Regions from separate parts of the Zhihengliuella flava genome, predicted to be linked through region 2. Evidence: riboswitches for the same ligand, from Rfam matches in the RefSeq annotation. Region 2 holds a riboswitch; each other region holds the start of a gene.
What was found. Region 2 has a riboswitch for S-adenosylmethionine ahead of IW252_RS07220 (flavin reductase family protein). Riboswitches for the same ligand answer to the same signal wherever they lie in the genome.

Region 1: linked by a shared signal. The riboswitch ahead of sfnG (dimethylsulfone monooxygenase SfnG) and the one ahead of IW252_RS07220 (flavin reductase family protein) in region 2 are both predicted to bind S-adenosylmethionine.
Region 3: linked by a shared signal. The riboswitch ahead of IW252_RS05135 (methylenetetrahydrofolate reductase) and the one ahead of IW252_RS07220 (flavin reductase family protein) in region 2 are both predicted to bind S-adenosylmethionine.
Region 4: linked by a shared signal. The riboswitch ahead of IW252_RS08790 (ABC transporter ATP-binding protein) and the one ahead of IW252_RS07220 (flavin reductase family protein) in region 2 are both predicted to bind S-adenosylmethionine.

The regions. Positions count from the first base shown of each region.
Region 1 covers NZ_JADOTZ010000001.1:1,873,287-1,877,478, forward strand. The annotation lists gene IW252_RS08705 (O-acetylhomoserine aminocarboxypropyltransferase/cysteine synthase family protein) at 1-1,271, opposite strand, end outside; gene sfnG (dimethylsulfone monooxygenase SfnG) at 1,272-2,462, opposite strand; SAM riboswitch class I at 2,586-2,680, opposite strand; gene IW252_RS08715 (ZIP family metal transporter) at 2,757-3,506, opposite strand; gene IW252_RS08720 (DNA glycosylase AlkZ-like family protein) at 3,590-4,192, shown strand, end outside.
Region 2 covers NZ_JADOTZ010000001.1:1,563,478-1,567,669, forward strand. The annotation lists gene dnaB (replicative DNA helicase) at 1-399, opposite strand, end outside; gene IW252_RS07210 (hypothetical protein) at 900-1,256, shown strand; gene IW252_RS07215 (DUF1801 domain-containing protein) at 1,250-1,723, shown strand; gene IW252_RS07220 (flavin reductase family protein) at 1,744-2,268, opposite strand; SAM riboswitch class IV at 2,283-2,398, opposite strand; gene rplI (50S ribosomal protein L9) at 2,589-3,050, opposite strand; gene rpsR (30S ribosomal protein S18) at 3,069-3,308, opposite strand; gene IW252_RS07235 (single-stranded DNA-binding protein) at 3,372-3,965, opposite strand; gene rpsF (30S ribosomal protein S6) at 4,022-4,192, opposite strand, start outside.
Region 3 covers NZ_JADOTZ010000001.1:1,108,507-1,112,698, reverse strand. The annotation lists gene IW252_RS05145 (MFS transporter) at 1-353, shown strand, start outside; gene IW252_RS05140 (nuclear transport factor 2 family protein) at 358-1,353, opposite strand; SAM riboswitch class I at 1,608-1,712, shown strand; gene IW252_RS05135 (methylenetetrahydrofolate reductase) at 1,798-2,778, shown strand; gene metE (5-methyltetrahydropteroyltriglutamate--homocysteine S-methyltransferase) at 2,838-4,192, shown strand, end outside.
Region 4 covers NZ_JADOTZ010000001.1:1,888,400-1,892,591, reverse strand. The annotation lists gene IW252_RS08800 (ABC transporter substrate-binding protein) at 1-932, opposite strand, end outside; gene IW252_RS08795 (LacI family DNA-binding transcriptional regulator) at 1,067-2,050, opposite strand; SAM riboswitch class I at 2,334-2,426, shown strand; gene IW252_RS08790 (ABC transporter ATP-binding protein) at 2,432-3,259, shown strand; gene IW252_RS08785 (aliphatic sulfonate ABC transporter substrate-binding protein) at 3,441-4,192, shown strand, end outside.

The DNA.
Region 1 (4,192 bases), 310 kb from region 2:
TCCAGCGCTTGGTCCAAGTCCCAGAGGATGTCGTCGACGTCCTCGATCCCCACGGACAGGCGGATGAGATCCTCCGGCACGCCGCCCGCGACCAGCTGCTCCGGCGTGAGCTGCTGGTGGGTGGTGGAGGCCGGGTGCAGCACCAGCGTGCGCGCGTCGCCAATATTGGCTAGGTGGCTGGCCAACTGGAGCGACTCAATGAACGTCGCCCCCGCTGCGCGTCCGCCCTGGACACCGAAGCTGAAGACCGAGCTGATGCCCCGCGGGAACAGAGCCTGCGCCCGTTCGTACTGTGGGTGGGACGCAAGCCCCGCGTAGTTGACGTAGCTGACGCGCGGATCCGCCTCCAGCCATTCGGCCACCCGGCGCGCATTGGAGACGTGTTCTTCCATGCGCTGGGCCAGCGTCTCCACGCCCTGCAACAGCTGGAACGCGGACTGGGCCGGGAGCGAGGGGCCGAAGTCGCGCAGCTGCTCGCTGCGTAGCTTGGTCAGGAAGCCGTACTCGCCGAAGTTCGCCCACCAGGAAACGTTGCCGTAGCTCGGCACCGGCTCCGTCATGGTGGGGAAGTTGCCGTTGCCCCAGTTGAAACGCCCGGACTCAATCACCACGCCGCCGAGCGTGGTGCCGTGCCCGCCCAAGAACTTGGTGGCGGAGTGAATGACGATATCCGCGCCGTGCTCGATCGGCCGCAGGAGGTACGGCGGCGTGAGCGTGGAGTCCACCACGAGGGGAACGCCGGCGGCGTGCGCGACGTCGGCCAGGCCCGGCAGGTCGACCACGGTGCCGGACGGGTTGGACACCACCTCGGTGTACACGGCCTTGGTGTTCGGCTGGATGGCGGCGGCGAAGTCGGCGGCCTCCGTGGAGTCCACGAACGTGGTCTCGATGCCGAAGCGGCGCAGGCTCACATCCAGCTGCGTGATGGTGCCCCCGTACAGGCGTGAGGAAGCGACGATGTGGTCGCCCGCCTGGGCGAGCGCCGCGAAGGTGACGAACTCCGCGGACATGCCCGACGCCGTCGCGACCGCCCCAATGCCGCCCTCCAGAGCGGCCATGCGCTCCTCGAAGGCCGCGACGGTCGGGTTCCCGATGCGCGAGTAAATGTTGCCGTACTTTTGCAGCGCGAACAGGTTGGCGGCGTCGTCCGTGTCCTTAAAAACGAAGCTCGTGGACTGGAAGATCGGCACGGCCCGGGCGCCGTGCTCGGCATCCGGCGTCCCGCCGGCGTGCAGTGCGCGGGTGCGGAACCCGAACTGGTGGTCGGTCATTTAGGCGGTAGCTCCTTCGAAGTGGGTGACAGGCAGCAGGTCGGTGTTCAGCTCGGTGCCGTGCTGGCGGGCCAAGTCCGCCTCCAGCTCGCGAACGATCGGCAGCACGTCGCGGCCGAAGGCTTCGACTTCCTCCTGGAAGTGCAGGTAGCAGGTGAGCATGAGGTTCACGCCGATCTTCTTGAATTCGATGATGCGCTCGGCGATCTGTTCCGGGGTGCCGATCAGCTTGGACCGGAAGCCGTCGTTGTACTGGACCATGTCCTCAAACGTCGAGTCTGCCCACATGCCCTTGCCGTCCTGCGTGGACTGCCCGGCCTCCTTGACGGCCTCGGCGAAGCCCTCGACGGCCGGCCGGTGCGCCTTGGCGATAATCTCCCGCAGCGTCTCCGTGGCCTCGGCCTCGCTATCGCGGGCGATGACGAACCCGTTCAGGCCGAACTTCGGCGGCTGGGGTGCCCGGCGGGCACCGGACGCGGCGGCGGCCACGACGCCGGCGATGTTCTCCTGGAAGCCCTCGAGGGAGCGGCCGTTGGAGAAATACCAGTCGGCCGTCTTGCCCGCGGCGGCCTGGGCGGCCGTCGAGTTGCCGCCGAAGAAAATCTCCGGGTGCGCGCGCCCGGGGATGTCCAGCGGGGCGGGGTTCAGGGTGAATTCATCGATGTTGTAGTAGTCGCCGGAGTAGGAGAATCCCTGCTCGGTCCACAGCCCGCGGAGGATGTCGATGAATTCCTGCGTGCGGTCATACCGTGCGTCGTGCTCCAGCCACGGCAGGCCGAACTTGGTGAATTCGTCCTTGAGCCAGCCGGAGACGATGTTCACGGCGGAGCGCCCGCCGGAGATGTGGTCCGCGGTGATGATGAACTTGGCCAGCACGCCCGGGTGCCACATGCCGGGGTGCACCGCGGAGATGATGTTCAGCCGCTCCGTGGCGCCGAGCAGGGCCAGGGAAAAGCTGGTGGCCTCGTGCTGCTTGTCGGCACCGTAGCTGGCGGCGTAGCGCGTCTGCGTCAGCGCGTACTCGAAACCGGAGTGTTCCGCGATCTGGGCCAGCTTCTTGTTGTAGTCGAAGTCCCAACTGGTGCGCTGCTCGATCGTGGAGACGACGAGCCCACCGGAGACGTTGGGCACCCAATAGGCAAATTTGAGAGGGGTCTCCAGATCGGCGACCGGGCTGATAGAAGCGCTCATCGAAGCTCCTTGCGAACGGTCGCGCGCCGTGTTGTCCACGCCGCGCGAGGGTGTATGGGGCTCCCGAGGACAACGATGACCCACGGCACTGGCGGTGCCGGTGGACCAAGAAAGCGTGAAGCTTCTCCATCGTTTCTGGCAGTAGCACCTTTCCGGATGAATCCGGGTGGTTGCTGCGGCGTCGTAGAGCCAGATCTCTCAGCCGCTCGGGATGGTTGCTCTTCTAGTGTGAAGCCAACATGACGCCGCAGCAAGGAATGTTTACGCCGGTTGCGTCATGAACCGCGGCGCGGCCTAGAGAAAGTCGAGGCACAGCGCGGCCGAGAAGCCGGCCGTCGCGGCGATGCCGGTGGCGAGGTGCTGATCCTCGAAGGCCTCCGGGATCATGGTGTCGACGATCATGGCCAAGATGGCCCCGGCGGCGATCGCGTTGATGCCGGCCACCAGCGCTGGCGGCGCGGATTCGAGCGCCAGGAACCCCACCAAAGACGCCACGCCACACAGCACGGTCAGGCCCGCCCAGATGCCGAAGATGTAGGAGGCGGGGCGCTGCGCCCGCTTCATGCCGGCCGTGCTGGAGAGGCCCTCCGGGATGTTGGAGAGGAACACGGCGCCGAGCATTGCGGGGTTCACCGCGCCAGCCGTCACCATCGACAGGCCGAGCACCAGGGACTCCGGAATCCCGTCCAGTAGGGCGCCGACGGCGATCGCCGTGCCGCTGCCGGGGACGTCCTGTTCCGCCGGTTGCTGGGCGCCGGAGCGTTTGCGGTGCCGGGCACCGCGCGCCGCGAGCAGCGCGTTGGTGGCCACGAAGACGACGGCGCCGGCGAGCAGCCCGAACACGGTGGGCCAGAGTCCCCCGGTCTCCACCGCTTCACCGACGAGCTCGAAGGCCAGAGCCGCCAAGAGGACCCCGGCGCCGAAGGCCATGATCGCGGCGACCACCTTTTGCGGCACCCGGAAGAACCACGCGGCGGCGGAGCCGATCAACAGGGCCAGACCGCCGGCCGCACCGACGGAGAACGCCACGATCCATTCGGGCATACCTACCTCCTTGTGGGCCCAGCCTAGCCGCGGACGGGCCGCGACGTGCCCGTCGTGTGAGGGCGGGTCGGTAGGGTGGGCCCATGCTTGAGTTGTCCGCAGCGGAGGCCCGCCGCGCCGTCGTCAACGCCCACTTCGCCGTGCCCGCCGCGCACGCGTCCGACGTGCTGGAGAACGAACGCCTCATCCAACTCGACGGCATCAGCCGGGTGGACAAGGCCCACCGGTTGACCGTCGCCGCGCGCCTGAGTGCGCGGCACCGCGCGCAGGGGTACGACGCCGGGCTCTGGGGCAGTGCCACTGCCCGTTCCTTTGAGACGTTCACGGACGTCGCCTGCCTGTTTCCGCTGGGGGACTGGCCCCTGTTTGAGCTTTCCCGGCGCGGCTTTCGGGACCGGATGGCCGCGAAAGGGACCACCCCTCCACCAGAGTTGAAGGACAGCATCCTGCGGATCGTCGCCGACGCCGAGGGCGGGGCCACCATTGGGGACATCGAAGACGGCGGCCCGCGCGGCGGTAGCTGGGGCTGGAGCGAACGGCAAAAGGCCGCGGAGTTCATGCTCTGGTGCGGGGAGCTCGTGTGCACGCGGCGCAGCGGGATTAAACGCCTCTTCGACCTGCCGGCCTCCCGCATCCCCGCCCACCTGTTGAACGCTGAGCTCAGCGAGCAGCGGATGCTCACCGGG
Region 2 (4,192 bases):
CTTGGTGCCGGCATCGACGAGGCGGCGCAGCACCGCGCGCTCGGCGACGATCTCCGCATAGAAGCCCGCGTTGGCCGCCGTCGGGACGGACTGAATCAGGGTGTGCAAATACGCGGGGCCGCCGACGCGGGAAATGTCTCCGCGCTTGGTCAGCAAGTCCGCGACGGTGACCGCGTCCGCGGGTTCTCCACGGCCGTAGAGGTCAATGATGGCCTCATAGACCAGCTCATGGGACGGGCGATAGAAGTCCGGGCCGCGCAGGACTTCCACGCAATCGGCGATGGCGTCTTTGGAGAGCATCATGCCGCCGAGCACCGACTGCTCGGCGACGATGTCCTGCGGCGGGGTCCGCCCAGCGTCCGCGGAGTGCTCCTCGATCTCGCTGTGGGTCAGTGTCACCAAAGGTCCTTTCGCCGGCGCCGACGTTTGCCTCAATGATCCACCCGGCAGGGCACAAAATAGGTACGCGTTCGCGCGCGAGGCTGCTTGAACTGTAGGCCCCCTCAGCCCCCACGCCAAGGGAGTTATCCACAGGGGCTGTGGGTAAACGCGCCCAACCTGTGCACAGCGTGGGGACGACCCTGTGGACAGCGGATTATTTTCTCTCCTAAATACATTCTGACTAGTACTTTCATGTGTGTACAGGTGTGGATTCACACATTTTTGTCCCCAACCTTCAGCCTTCACTGAGGGTTGAAGGCCCGGAGAGGACACCCGGGTGTTGAAAACCAGCCCCACTTATCCACAGCTTGGCCCGGGTTACCCACAGACACGCCCGAACCCCGCGCACATGCTCCTCAAGGGTGATGCGCTCCGGGGACAAGCGCCGTAGATTAGTCACTAGGCACCGCGCGGATCGGCTCGGTGCGGCTTCGTCACGCGGGACTAGGAGGCACCAAGTGTTCGGTATTTCGGTCACGGAGGCACTGATCTTCCTCCTCGTCGTCGCGGCGATTGTCGCCGGACTGTGGTGGATCTTTAGCTCCCGGCCCCACTCCGGGCTCAGCGAAGAGGAACAGTACATTCAGCAGCTGAATCGCCAAGTCGAGGAGCAGCGGCGGCAGGACGAGCAGCGCGCGGAGCAGATTCGTCAAGAGAGCCAGCAGCGCTTGCCGCACTCGTCCTCCGCGACTCCCTCCGCGACACCGCAGGACCCCACCTCACCGCCGGCGGAGAACGGAATTCCGCAGGACCCCACGGCACCGCCCCTCGGCGAACCCATCGTCAAGCGCCTCACGGGGTCTCCCCGGTGGTGAAGCGCGCAGCGGCACCGGTCATGCAGCCGACCGACGTCGACCCCCGCGAGTTCATCGCGTCCGTCGAGAACGCGCGGCGCCGCGAGGACGCCTCCGTGCTCGTGGAGCTCCTGGAGGAGATCAGCGGCCACCCCGCTCAGATGTGGGGGCCGTCCATCATCGGATTCGGCAGCTATCACTACCGCTACGCGTCAGGCCACGAAGGCGACGCCCCGGCCCTCGGGTTCTCCCCGCGCAAGGCTCACCTCGTGATCTACGCGATTAACGACACGGAAGAATCCGCTGCAGCCCTTGCGGACCTCGGAAAGTACAAGCGCAGTACGGCCTGCCTTTACGTGAACAAGCTGGCGGACATCGACCCCGACGCGCTGCGCCGGTACCTCGTGGAGAGCTACCGTCACGTCATGGACGCGATGCACCGCCCGGACCCTGATAGCGGAACCACGGAGCGCGCCCGACGCGACTGACCGGCCGCGGGGCCACTGATTTAGTGGGCGAACGCCGGCTCGGCCAGGGTGGTAAAGCCCGAGTTGTGGAACAACAAGGGCCGCGCCTGGCTGGGGTGTGTGGAGTGCCCGTGCACCCGCAAGAGCACCACGTAGTGATCCCCCGCCTCGATCTGCTGCTCAACGCTGGTCTCCAACCAGAGGGAGGCGTCGCGGAGGAACAGGGACCCGGCGTCGTTGGTCTCGAGGGCGAGCCCAGCAAAGCGATCCCCGTCCCGCGAGGCGATCTGCTGGCAGACCCCCTGATGCTCGCTCGCGAGGATGGACACGCCAATTCGGCTGGCTTCGCTGACGATCGGCCAGGTCCGCGACGTCTTTTGGACGGCGAACATCACCAGTGGCGGGTCTAGGGACACCCCCACGGTGAAGGAGGAGGCCACGATCCCCTGCGGTCGGCCGTCGATCACGGCACAGAGCGCGGCAATACCGGAGGGGTGCTGGGCAAAAGCGTGCCGAAGGGCCAGCGGGGAAAGATCATCGGAAAGAACGGACGCGTGCGCAGTCATGCTCACCACCTGTCGTGCGGTACTTGCCCGACCGGTTTTCCGGTGGGCCGAATCGTCACCTGGAGCACCCCACTACCGAGGAGAGGGTTGCCGTTCAACGAGCCAGGGCTTTACGTTGAATCTCTTGATTCAGTCCCCACGTTACGGTCCGTGGCGCACCGTGGCCAAGGCGGGCCGCAATATTTCGCAAGGTTGCCACCGCCCCAGGGGCCACCAACGCCGAGGGGCGCGCCGTCGTCGTCCGTTAAACGCGTGAGGCCCCACCCACTCGGGGCGGGGCCTCACGGCCGAAGTCCGGGAGCGGCTATCGCCGCGGCCAGTTACTTCTTCTTGGCAGCCGGGACGACCTGCAGCGCGATGGTTGCGGAAACGTCCTCGTGCAGACGCACGGTGGCCTCGTAGTTGCCGGTGGCCTTGATGTGCTCCGGCAGCTCGACCATGCGCTTGTCGATGGAGCCGAGCCCCGCGGCCTCAACGGCCTGCGCGACGTCGGCGCCCTTGACGGTGCCGAACAGACGACCGGAGTCGCCCGTCTTCACCTGCACCTTGACCGGCTTGGAAGCCAGCTTGGCGGCAACCGCCTTGGCCTCTTCCAGCGAGGCAACGGCGCGGGCAGCGCGGGCGGCCTTGATGGACTCGACCTGCTTCTCGCCACCCTTGCTCCAGGTCACGGCGAAGCCGCGCGGCAGAAGGTAGTTACGTGCGTAACCGTTCTTCACCTCGACGATGTCGCCAGCGGTACCGAGACCGGTCACTTCGTGGGTCAGAATGAGCTTAGCCATAGTTGTTGTCCCCTTCCCTTAGCCGCGGCCAGCGCCGGAGTAAGGCAGCAGGGCCACCTCACGGGCGTTCTTGATGGCCTGCGCAATCTTGCGCTGCTCCTGCACGGACACGCCGGTCACGCGACGAGCACGGATCTTGCCGCGATCAGAGATGAACTTACGCAGCAGGGCGACGTCCTTGTAGTCGATGACAGTGATGTCAGCGGCCTTCAAGGGGTTGGACTTTGGTTTGGGCTTGCGAATATCAGCCTTAGCCATCGTGGAGCTCCTTAGTGTGTGGAGCCCGCAGAGTGTTCTGCGGGATGGTGAATAGAAATAGGTTTAGAAAGGCGGTTCGTCGTTCCCAGCGCCCCAACCGCCACCGTTGTTACCACCGGTGGAGGGAGTGGACCAGGGATCGTCGGCCGGGGCGCCCCAGCCGCCACCGGCGTTGCCGCCGGACTGCTGCTGCGGTGCGGCGTTGCCGCCGCCAAAACCGGCATTTCCGCCGCCGAAGCCGCCTGCGGGAGCACCGCCGCCGAAGCCACCCTGATTGCCTCCACCGCCATTGCGCTGGGTGCGGGTGACCTTAGCGGAGGCGTAACGCAGGGAGGGGCCGATCTCGTCGACATCCAGCTCCATGACGGTGCGCCGTTCGCCTTCCTTGGTGTCGAACGAACGCGACTTGAGCCGACCTTGGGCCACAACACGCATGCCCTTGGTCAGCGTCTCGGCGACATTCTCGGCAGCGTCGCGCCACACCGAGGAGCGCAGGAACAGCGTTTCGCCGTCCTTCCACTCGTTGGTCTGGCGGTCGAACGTCCGCGGGGTGGAAGCGATGGTGAAGTTGGCCACCGCAGCGCCCGACGGGGTGAAACGCAATTCCGGGTCACCGGTGAGATTACCGATGACCGTAATGACTGTCTCGCCTGCCATGACTGTCTCCTGACGTGTCGGTTCGTTCGATTACTCGAGCAATTCCCGCAGGGGAATTACTTGGCGGAAACCTTCTGATCCTCCGGGCGGATGATCTTGGTGCGCAGGATCGTCTCATTCAGAGACAGCTGGCGATCAAGCTCGGCAGAGGTTGCCGGGGTGGCGGTGAAGTTGACCACGGCGTAGATCGCCTCGGACTTCTTCTGGATCTCGTAGGCCAGACGACG
Region 3 (4,192 bases), 450 kb from region 2:
TCGCCGGTGCGCTCATGCCGTCCTTCTGGTGGTATGCGCTCACGCTGGTGCCCGTCGGCCTCGGGGCGGTGACGTTCCTCAACGGCTGCAACACGTCCATTCAGCTGTCCGTGGCACCGCAGTATCGGGGCCGCGTGCTGGCGGTCTACATGGCGGTCGTCCAAGGCGGGACGCCGATTGGGGCGCCGCTGATTGGCTTCATCGGGGACACGCTCGGCGCGCGCTGGGCCGTGGGGCTCGGCTCTGGCGTTGCCCTCCTCGCCGGGGCGTGGGCGCTGTACTTGGTGCTGCGCGGGCGGTTCGTCATCCGGGATGACAACCCCGCCACCGGTTCGCTGCCCGCGGTGAAGTAGCGCGCTATTCGACGGCGACGGGGGTGACGGTCACGTTCGACGTCGACACGTCGAGCTTTGCAGTGAACGTGTAGGTCTCCGTCACGTCCACGTCCGTCATCGCTCCGGTGGCTAGGTCCTGTTCCGTGAGCTGGAGGGAGACGTCCGCCTCCAGCGGGGCGAGGACCCAGCCGCCGTCGAACCCCGTGATCTGGATCTCCGGATACCGCTCGACCTCCCAGTCGATGGTGCTGGCGTCCACCCGGTCGACGGTGTCATACGCCAGCGGGCAACCGGCGGGCATGAGGACTTGCTGCTCGGTACACCCGTCGAGGTAGGCGCGCACCTGCTGATCCACCTCATCCGTCAGCGCCTGAGTGGGCTGTGACACCAACTGAACGGGATCCTCGGCGTCGCTGTACTCGGTGACAATGCGGCTGGTTTCCTCCGCCCGGAAGAATTGCTGCTCAAAGGACGCGGTGACGATCGCCGGCGGGAGGACCGGGAAGGTCGCCGCGCCGGCCTCGAGCGGTGCCTCAGTCCCGTTGACCACAACGTCCGTGGTGTTGGCCGCGTTGACCTGCACCTGCGGCAGCTTTCCCACCTGCAAGTCCCACTGGTCGAAGAACAGCCACTGCTGGCCGGTGCGCACCAGCCGGAAGTCGGTGTGGTAGCCGCGGCCTTCTACGCCGTAGGAGACCCGCACAGACGCGCGGTCCCCCTCCCGGTCTTCTTCCTCGATCTGCACGTCGCCGAGGGCCGCAGCGGAGGCCGCCAGCGGTTCGCGGGAGAGCATCAGGCCATTGCCTTCGGCCGGGGCGTCGAGGTTGAGGTAGCCGAGCGCGGTGGCGCCGTCGCCCTCCTGGAGAGCGGCCACGTAGTCAGCCACCACGCGTTCGGGACCAAAGTGCTTGGCATTGACGACGGCGATGGCCACGCCGGCCGCCACGAGGACGACGATCAGGGCCACCGCCCAGATGGCGATGACCCTGCGAAGCCGCGCTCGGATCGTGGTGTGCACGGGCCATACGCTACCAGCGGCGCAGGCTGCGGCCGTTCTTTGCGGGCGCGGCCGGTTTCCCGGCGCAGGCGCGGGTACACCGCGACGTACCGCGTCATCATCACGTCTTATGACGCGCGTGAGACGCGGCACCCCGGATTTCCGGGGGACACATCCGGCCACACGGAGTCATCGCGGGTCATGTGCAGCACTGTGAAGCGCCCGCCGCCGACTCATTTGTCCGTTCTCCCGCCGGCACCGCAGTCTGGTTCCACAACCCATCCAGAGCGGCTGAGAGATCTGGCTCGACGACGCCGCAGCAACCATCCGGACCCGGCCCTGCCGGCTCGGAACGGTGCTACCGCCAGAAGCGATGGAGACGCATCCACGGTCCCCACGCCCACCGTCGTCGTACCCGGTGGGTGTGCGTGGCGTACTCCTTCGCACTAACTGCGAGGAGAGACGATGACAGATCTGCAGGCATCGACGGCACCGTCGTTGTCCTACGAGCTCTATCCGCCCCGGAATGAGGCGGCCGCCGGCAGCCTCGTCGAGACGATTGCGGCGCTGGAGGCCACGGCACCCGACTACGTGTCCGTCACCTACAACGGGAGCCCCGCCCGGCGGCGGGCCTCCGTCGAGCTGATCGGACACCTGATCGAACACACCCGACTGCGCCCGCTGGCCCACCTGACGTGCGTGGGGGAGAGCCGCGCCTCCCTGGACCGCCTGGTCAATCACCTCGTGGCACTCGGGGTGCGCGGGGTGTTGGCCCTGCGCGGCGATCTACCCCCGGGGCACGACGCCGTCGGGCCGGGCGAGCTGCCCTTCGCCCGGTACCTCGTGGAGCTGATCCGCGAGGTGGAGGCGCGCCGCTCCGCCTCGCTGGCCGCGGGGCGGCTGGCGATCGGTGTGGCCGCGTACCCCACGCGCCACCCCGAGTCGCCGAGCTTCCAACACGACGTCGAGGTGTTGCTGGCCAAGGAACGGGCGGGCGCGAACTTTGCCATTACCCAGATTTTCTTCGACGCGGCCGAATACGCCCACCTCGTGGCGGCCGCCCGCGCCGCCGGGGTACGGATCCCCATCGTGCCGGGGATCATGCCCGTCAACAGTGTGCGGCGGCTGACCCGGCTGGCGGAACTGGCCGGGCTGGCCCCCGACGCCGCGCTGCTGGCACGGCTGGAGCGGGCGTCGACTGATGCCGAGCGTCGCCGCATCGGGATCGACCACGCGGCCGCGTTGGCCCATGAAGCCTTCGTGGCAGGAGCCCCCGGCCTGCACCTGTACACGTTCAACGACGCGGTGGATTCCGTCGCCGTCGTGGACCAGCTCGGCCTCACGGGCGCCGGGACGGCGGACGCGGCGGGCGCAGATTTCGGCGACGCCAATGCGTTGGCTAGCGCCTACGCGGAGGCCGCGAACCGGCCGCTCGCCCACGCCTGAGCCGGCCGCCACACCAACACATTCCCTTTGATTTCAACCCACTCACCCTAGGAGTCACCATGACCACGTTCCCGAACGCCACCATCCTCGGCTACCCGCGCATCGGCCCCCGGCGCGAGCTCAAGCGCGCCGTCGAGTCCTACTGGGCCGGCCGCAGCACCGAGGCGGAGCTGGAGTCCGCCGCCGCGTCGCTGCAGGACGCCACCGTGGAGCGGCTGCGCGCGCTGGGTCTGACCGAGTCCTCGGCCATTCCCGCGGACTTTGCGCTGTACGACCAGGTGCTGGACACCACGGCCGCCTTGGGCGCCCTCCCGGCCCGATTTGCTGACCTGGCCGGGCCGGGCGGGGAAATTGGCCTCGACGCGTACTTCACGCTGGCCCGCGGTGACGCCGAGCGCGCCCCGCTGGAGATGACCAAGTGGTTCGACACGAACTATCACTACCTGGTCCCCGAGATCGGACCGGAGACCAGCTTTGCCGCGCTGGCCGACCGCCTCGCCGGGATCGTGCGGCGCCATCGGGCCCGCGGCGCCACGCTCCGCCCCGTGCTCGTCGGGCCCGTGACCTACCTGCTCTTGGCAAAGGCGGCCGACGGCGCGCCGGAGACCTTCCGGCCGATCGATCGCCTGAACGACGTCGTCGCGGCCTACCGCGGCGTCATCGCGCAGCTGGCCGACGCGGGGGCCGACTGGGTGCAGCTGGACGAGCCAGCCCTCACCACCGAGCACGGCAGCGCCCACGTTGACGACGCCGTGCTCGCCTACCGCGAGCTCGCCGATGCCGCGGGGTACGACGCCGGCACCCGCCCGGGACTGTTCGTCACCACGGGCTACGGCACGGCGGGCGACCCGGCCGCGCCGGGGCAGGCGCTCGCCGAACTCGCCGCCGCCGGCGTCGATGCCGTCCACGCGGACCTCGTTCGCGGCGCACGCCCCGGCACCGAGGCGCTGCAGGCGCTGGGGGACACCCGGTTCGTCGCCGGCATCGTGGACGGACGCAACGTCTGGCGGAACGATCTGGCCGCCTCCGCTGACTTGCTCACCTCCCTCGAGGCAGATGCCTCGGTGGCCACCAGCACCTCCCTGCTGCACGTCCCGCACGACGTCGCCGCTGAGACCAACCTGCCGTCCCCGCTGCCGCACTGGCTGGCGTTCGCCGACCAGAAGGTGAGCGAGGTGCTGACGCTGGCCGCCGGCGTCGAGCAGGGCCCGAACCGCTCGGCCGAGGTCGCGGCTCAGATCCAGGAGTCGGAGGACGCGAAGGCCGAGCGTGCCGCGGCCGAGGGCGTGCGGCGCGCCGAGGTGCGGCAGCGCACCGCGGCCATCACGACCGAGGACGCGACCCGCGCCGATGCCGCCGATCGGGCGGCGGCCCAGGCCGAGCGCCTGAGCCTGCCGGCGCTGCCGACCACCAC
Region 4 (4,192 bases), 320 kb from region 2:
CTCTCCAAGCCCGGGATCGGGGCAACCTCGAACTTCCCCGCTACCTCGCTGGACCCGTCCTCGGCGCTCAGCGGGTTGTAGATGTATGGCCAGTTGCGCAGGAACACGAGGTCACCACTTTGGAAGGCCTGACGCCCCTGTTCTTCCTGGAAGGTGATGGCCTTTTCCGGGATCATTCCCGACTCGAATCCGTCCACCAGGAAGTTGAGCGCCGTCAGGGCTTCCGGCGTGTCAACGCTGGGCTGCCCGTCTTCAGTAAACAGGGTGCCGCCGGCGGAGGTGACGGCCTCGCTGAAGTTCACCGTCAGGCCCTCATTTTTGTCGAACTGCCCGGCGTAGCAGCTCATGCCCTCGGCCTCAGGCAACGCCAACACCGCATCGCACGCAGCCTGCATCTCATCCCACGTCTGCGGCATTTGCACCCCGGCCGCGTCCAACAGGTCAGACCGCCCATAGAGCAGCGCCCCATCGGTGTAATACGGGGCGGCAAAGAGCTGATCCGCGTACGTGCCGGCCTCAACCGTCGCGGGGATCATCTCCGCCACCGGCAACTCGTCTTCGGGCAACGGAGCAATCCAGCGGTTGGCGGCGAATTCACTGGTCCACACCACATCGAGGTTGAGAACCGTGTAGGTGTCCGATTCGAGTTGGGCGTTCTGCACCATTTGCTGACGCTGCTGATCGGCGTCTAGGGGGAGCTCGATCCACTCCACCTGCTCGTCCGGGTGCTCCGCGTTCCAGGCGTCAATGGTTTCCTGCGCTGCCCCGGAGGAATCCGGGCTGCTGACATAGGTGATGGGACCTCGCCCTTCGAAGGATTGCGGGTCACCGGATTCAGAGCTCGCGGCCGAGCTGCAGCCGGTCAGCGCGAGGGCGCCGATGGAGACGATGGCCGTGACGGCGAAGGGACGATTCGAGCGACGTTGCTTCATGATGTTTCTCCTCGTGGAACGGTGGTGCGGGCGGGTTGATGAACAGGGTTTCTGGGCAGGACTCAGTACGGCGCTGCGGACTCGCGTGTCGAACGCGGCCAGTCAGCGGCGCGATGGTGGGTGTGTGGGAATCGCTAGGGCGAGTAGGCAGGCACGGGGCCGGTGGTTCCCCGCGTGATCAATCGGTGCGGCAGGATGCGGTTTCTTCCGTGTTCGCCAAGCAGAACTCTGACGGCGAGTTCGCCCATGGGTACCAAGGGCTGGGCCACCGTGCTGAGGGGCGGATGGACATGCCGGGAGGTTGGCGTGTCATCGAATCCCAGCACGGAAAGATCATCCGGGACGCGGAGGCCTCGGCGCTGCGCCTCGTTGACGGCGGCGGCGCCCATCTCATCGCTGAGGGCAAAGATTGCGGTCAGGCCGGGGTCGCGCCGCCACAGTCTCTCGAGGGCCGGAAGTGCGCTTTCATAGAGCGAGTTGCCACGCTCTTCCAGCGGTGTGGCCCCGGCCTCAGCCATCGCGCGGCGGTAGCCGCGTTCGCGAGGCTTGTTCACGAGGACCGACGACTCGTCCCCGGCCAAGAGCCCAATGCGTCGGTGCCCGGCGTCGAGGAGTGCTTTGGTCCCCTCATAGGCCGCCAGCTCGTCGTCGATCGCGATGCTGGCGAACTCGCTGCCCTTGCGAATGGCCACGGAGATCAGGGGGATGCGCGATCCCGCGGCGCGGCGCATGTCCGGAGTGATCGCGGAGGAAATGAGGACGACGCCGGCGGGCCGGTAGGCCCGGAGCGTCCTGAGGTAGTCGGTGGCCAGCTCGGCGCCAGCTCCCGTGCGTCCCAGCATGACGGCGTGCCCGGATTCCCGCGCGGCACTTTCCACGCCGCTGAGGATTTGGGAGGCCAAGGCGTCGGACACCGCCGGCGCCAAGACGCCGAGAAGGGCGCTTTGCGAGGTCTTCAGGCCGCGGGCAAGCGAGTCTGGCTCGTAGCCGAGCTCGTCGATGGCGGCTTTCACGCGCTCCCGGGTCCCTTCAGAAAAGCCGGGAACGCCGTTAACGACGCGCGACACCGTGGCGGCGGAGACGCCCGCTCGAGCTGCCACTTCGCGGATCGTCGCCACGTTCTTCTCCCTCCCGTTGAGACCTCGCCTGCCGGACGGCACCCGGCGCCTGTGTTGCGTAAGCAGTGCCGCATCCGGCGTCGTCACGTAATCGTTTGCGTGACGACTGCCCTCGACACTAGAGGTGGTGATTTGGGCCACGCAAACGTTTACTAAACACGGATTGAGGGGCCGGTCCGGACGCCACAGCGCGTCTTCGAGGCCGCCGATGGCTCAACATCGCGTCACATGAAGGCCCACGACGTTGCGCTCGGCGTCATGTTCAGTCTTTAGTAGTGCACACCAACCATCCAGAGCGGCTGAGAGATCTGGCTCGTCGACGCCGCAGCAACCATCCGTCATGACGGAAAGGTGCTAACGCCAGGACCGATGGAGATGAGCATGACTTCCTCTACGCTGTCCCCCGCTGCAGCCACGACGGCCAGCACCGCCGCGCCCGTCGCCTCGGAGCGCGCCCTGCCCGTGACCTTCGACGCGGTGTCCAAGGCCTTCGGCTCCGCCACCGTGCTGCGGGACATCACCCTTGACGTGCGCCCCGGAGAGGTCCTGGCCATCCTCGGGCCCTCCGGCTGCGGCAAATCCACGCTGCTGCGCGCCGTCTCCGGGCTGGATTCCCCCACCACCGGCGCCGTCCGGATCGGCGGCACACCGGTGACCGGCATCGCCGAGTCCGCGGCGTTCGCGTTCCAGGAACCCCGCCTGCTGCCGTGGAAGTCGATTCGGGACAACGTCGCGGTGGGCCTGCCGCGCGGCACCGACAAGTCGGCGGGCCAGCAGTTGGTCACGGAACTGTTGGAGCACGTAGAACTCGCCGCGCACGCCGATCACCGGCCGCGCGAGGTCTCCGGCGGCATGGCCCAACGCGCCTCGCTCGCCCGCGCACTGGCCCGCCGGCCCGGCGTCCTCCTGCTAGACGAGCCGTTCGGCGCGCTGGATGCGCTCACGCGCTTGAAGATGCAGGACCTGCTGCTGGACATTCACGCCAAGCACCCGGCAACCATTCTGCTGGTCACCCACGACGTGGATGAGGCCCTCCAACTCGCGGACCGCATCCTGGTCCTCGGCCGCACGCCGGGCACCGACGGCGCCACCGTCGCCGAATGCCTTGAGGTCCCCGGTCGGCGCCCGCGGGACCGTTCCGGAACAGAGCTCAGCGCCTTGCGCTCACGCCTGCTCGAAGAGCTCGGCGTGGACCCCCACCGGCACTAGGACGACGGCGTCGTCCGGCGCCCACCGACGCGCCGCCGTCGTTCACCTCGATGAGCGGCCGCCCCACGCACCGGGCGCACCCGGCCCACCCACGCCTGGCGCTCACCTCCCCGCCGCGCTACCGCCCGGCCCCACACACCTTTCCGTACCGCATCACCTCGCACTCATCATCAGGAGCATCATGAAATCTTTGACCCGCACCCACCGCCTGCTGGGACTGACCACCGCCGTGGCCGCCACCGTGGCCCTCACTGGCTGCGCCGGCGAGAATGCCGAAGCCAGCGCGGAGACCCTCAACGTGGACTTCGCCACCTACAACCCGCTGAGCCTGATCATCAAGGATCAGGGTTGGCTGGAGGAGACGCTCGAGGACGAGGGCGTCGAGGTGAACTGGCTGCAGTCCGCCGGCTCCAACAAGGCCAACGAGGGGCTGCGCTCCGAGGCGCTGCACGTGGGATCCACCGCTGGCTCCGCCGCCCTGCTGGCCCGCGCCAACGGCACGCCCATCAAGACCATCGCCATGTACTCGCAGCCGGAATGGTCCGCGATTGTCACGCCGGAGGGCTCGGACATCGCCTCCGTCGAGGATTTGCGGGGCAAGAAGATCGCCGCCACCAAGGGCACGGATCCCTACTTCTTCTTGGTGCAGACCCTGCAGGAGCACGGGATGACCATTGACGACGTCACGGTGGAGAACCTGCAGCACGCCGACGGCTGGTCGGCGCTGAACAACGGTTCCGTGGACGCGTGGGCAGGCCTTGACCCGATCATGGCCGGCGCCGAGGAAGAGGGCGCGGAGCTGATGTACCGCAACCTGGACTTCAACACGTACGGATTCCTCAACGCCACCGAGGACTTCCTCGAGAACGAGCCCGAGCTGGCCCAGACCGTGATCGACGCCTACCAGAAGGCCCGTGAGTGGGCCGCGGAGAA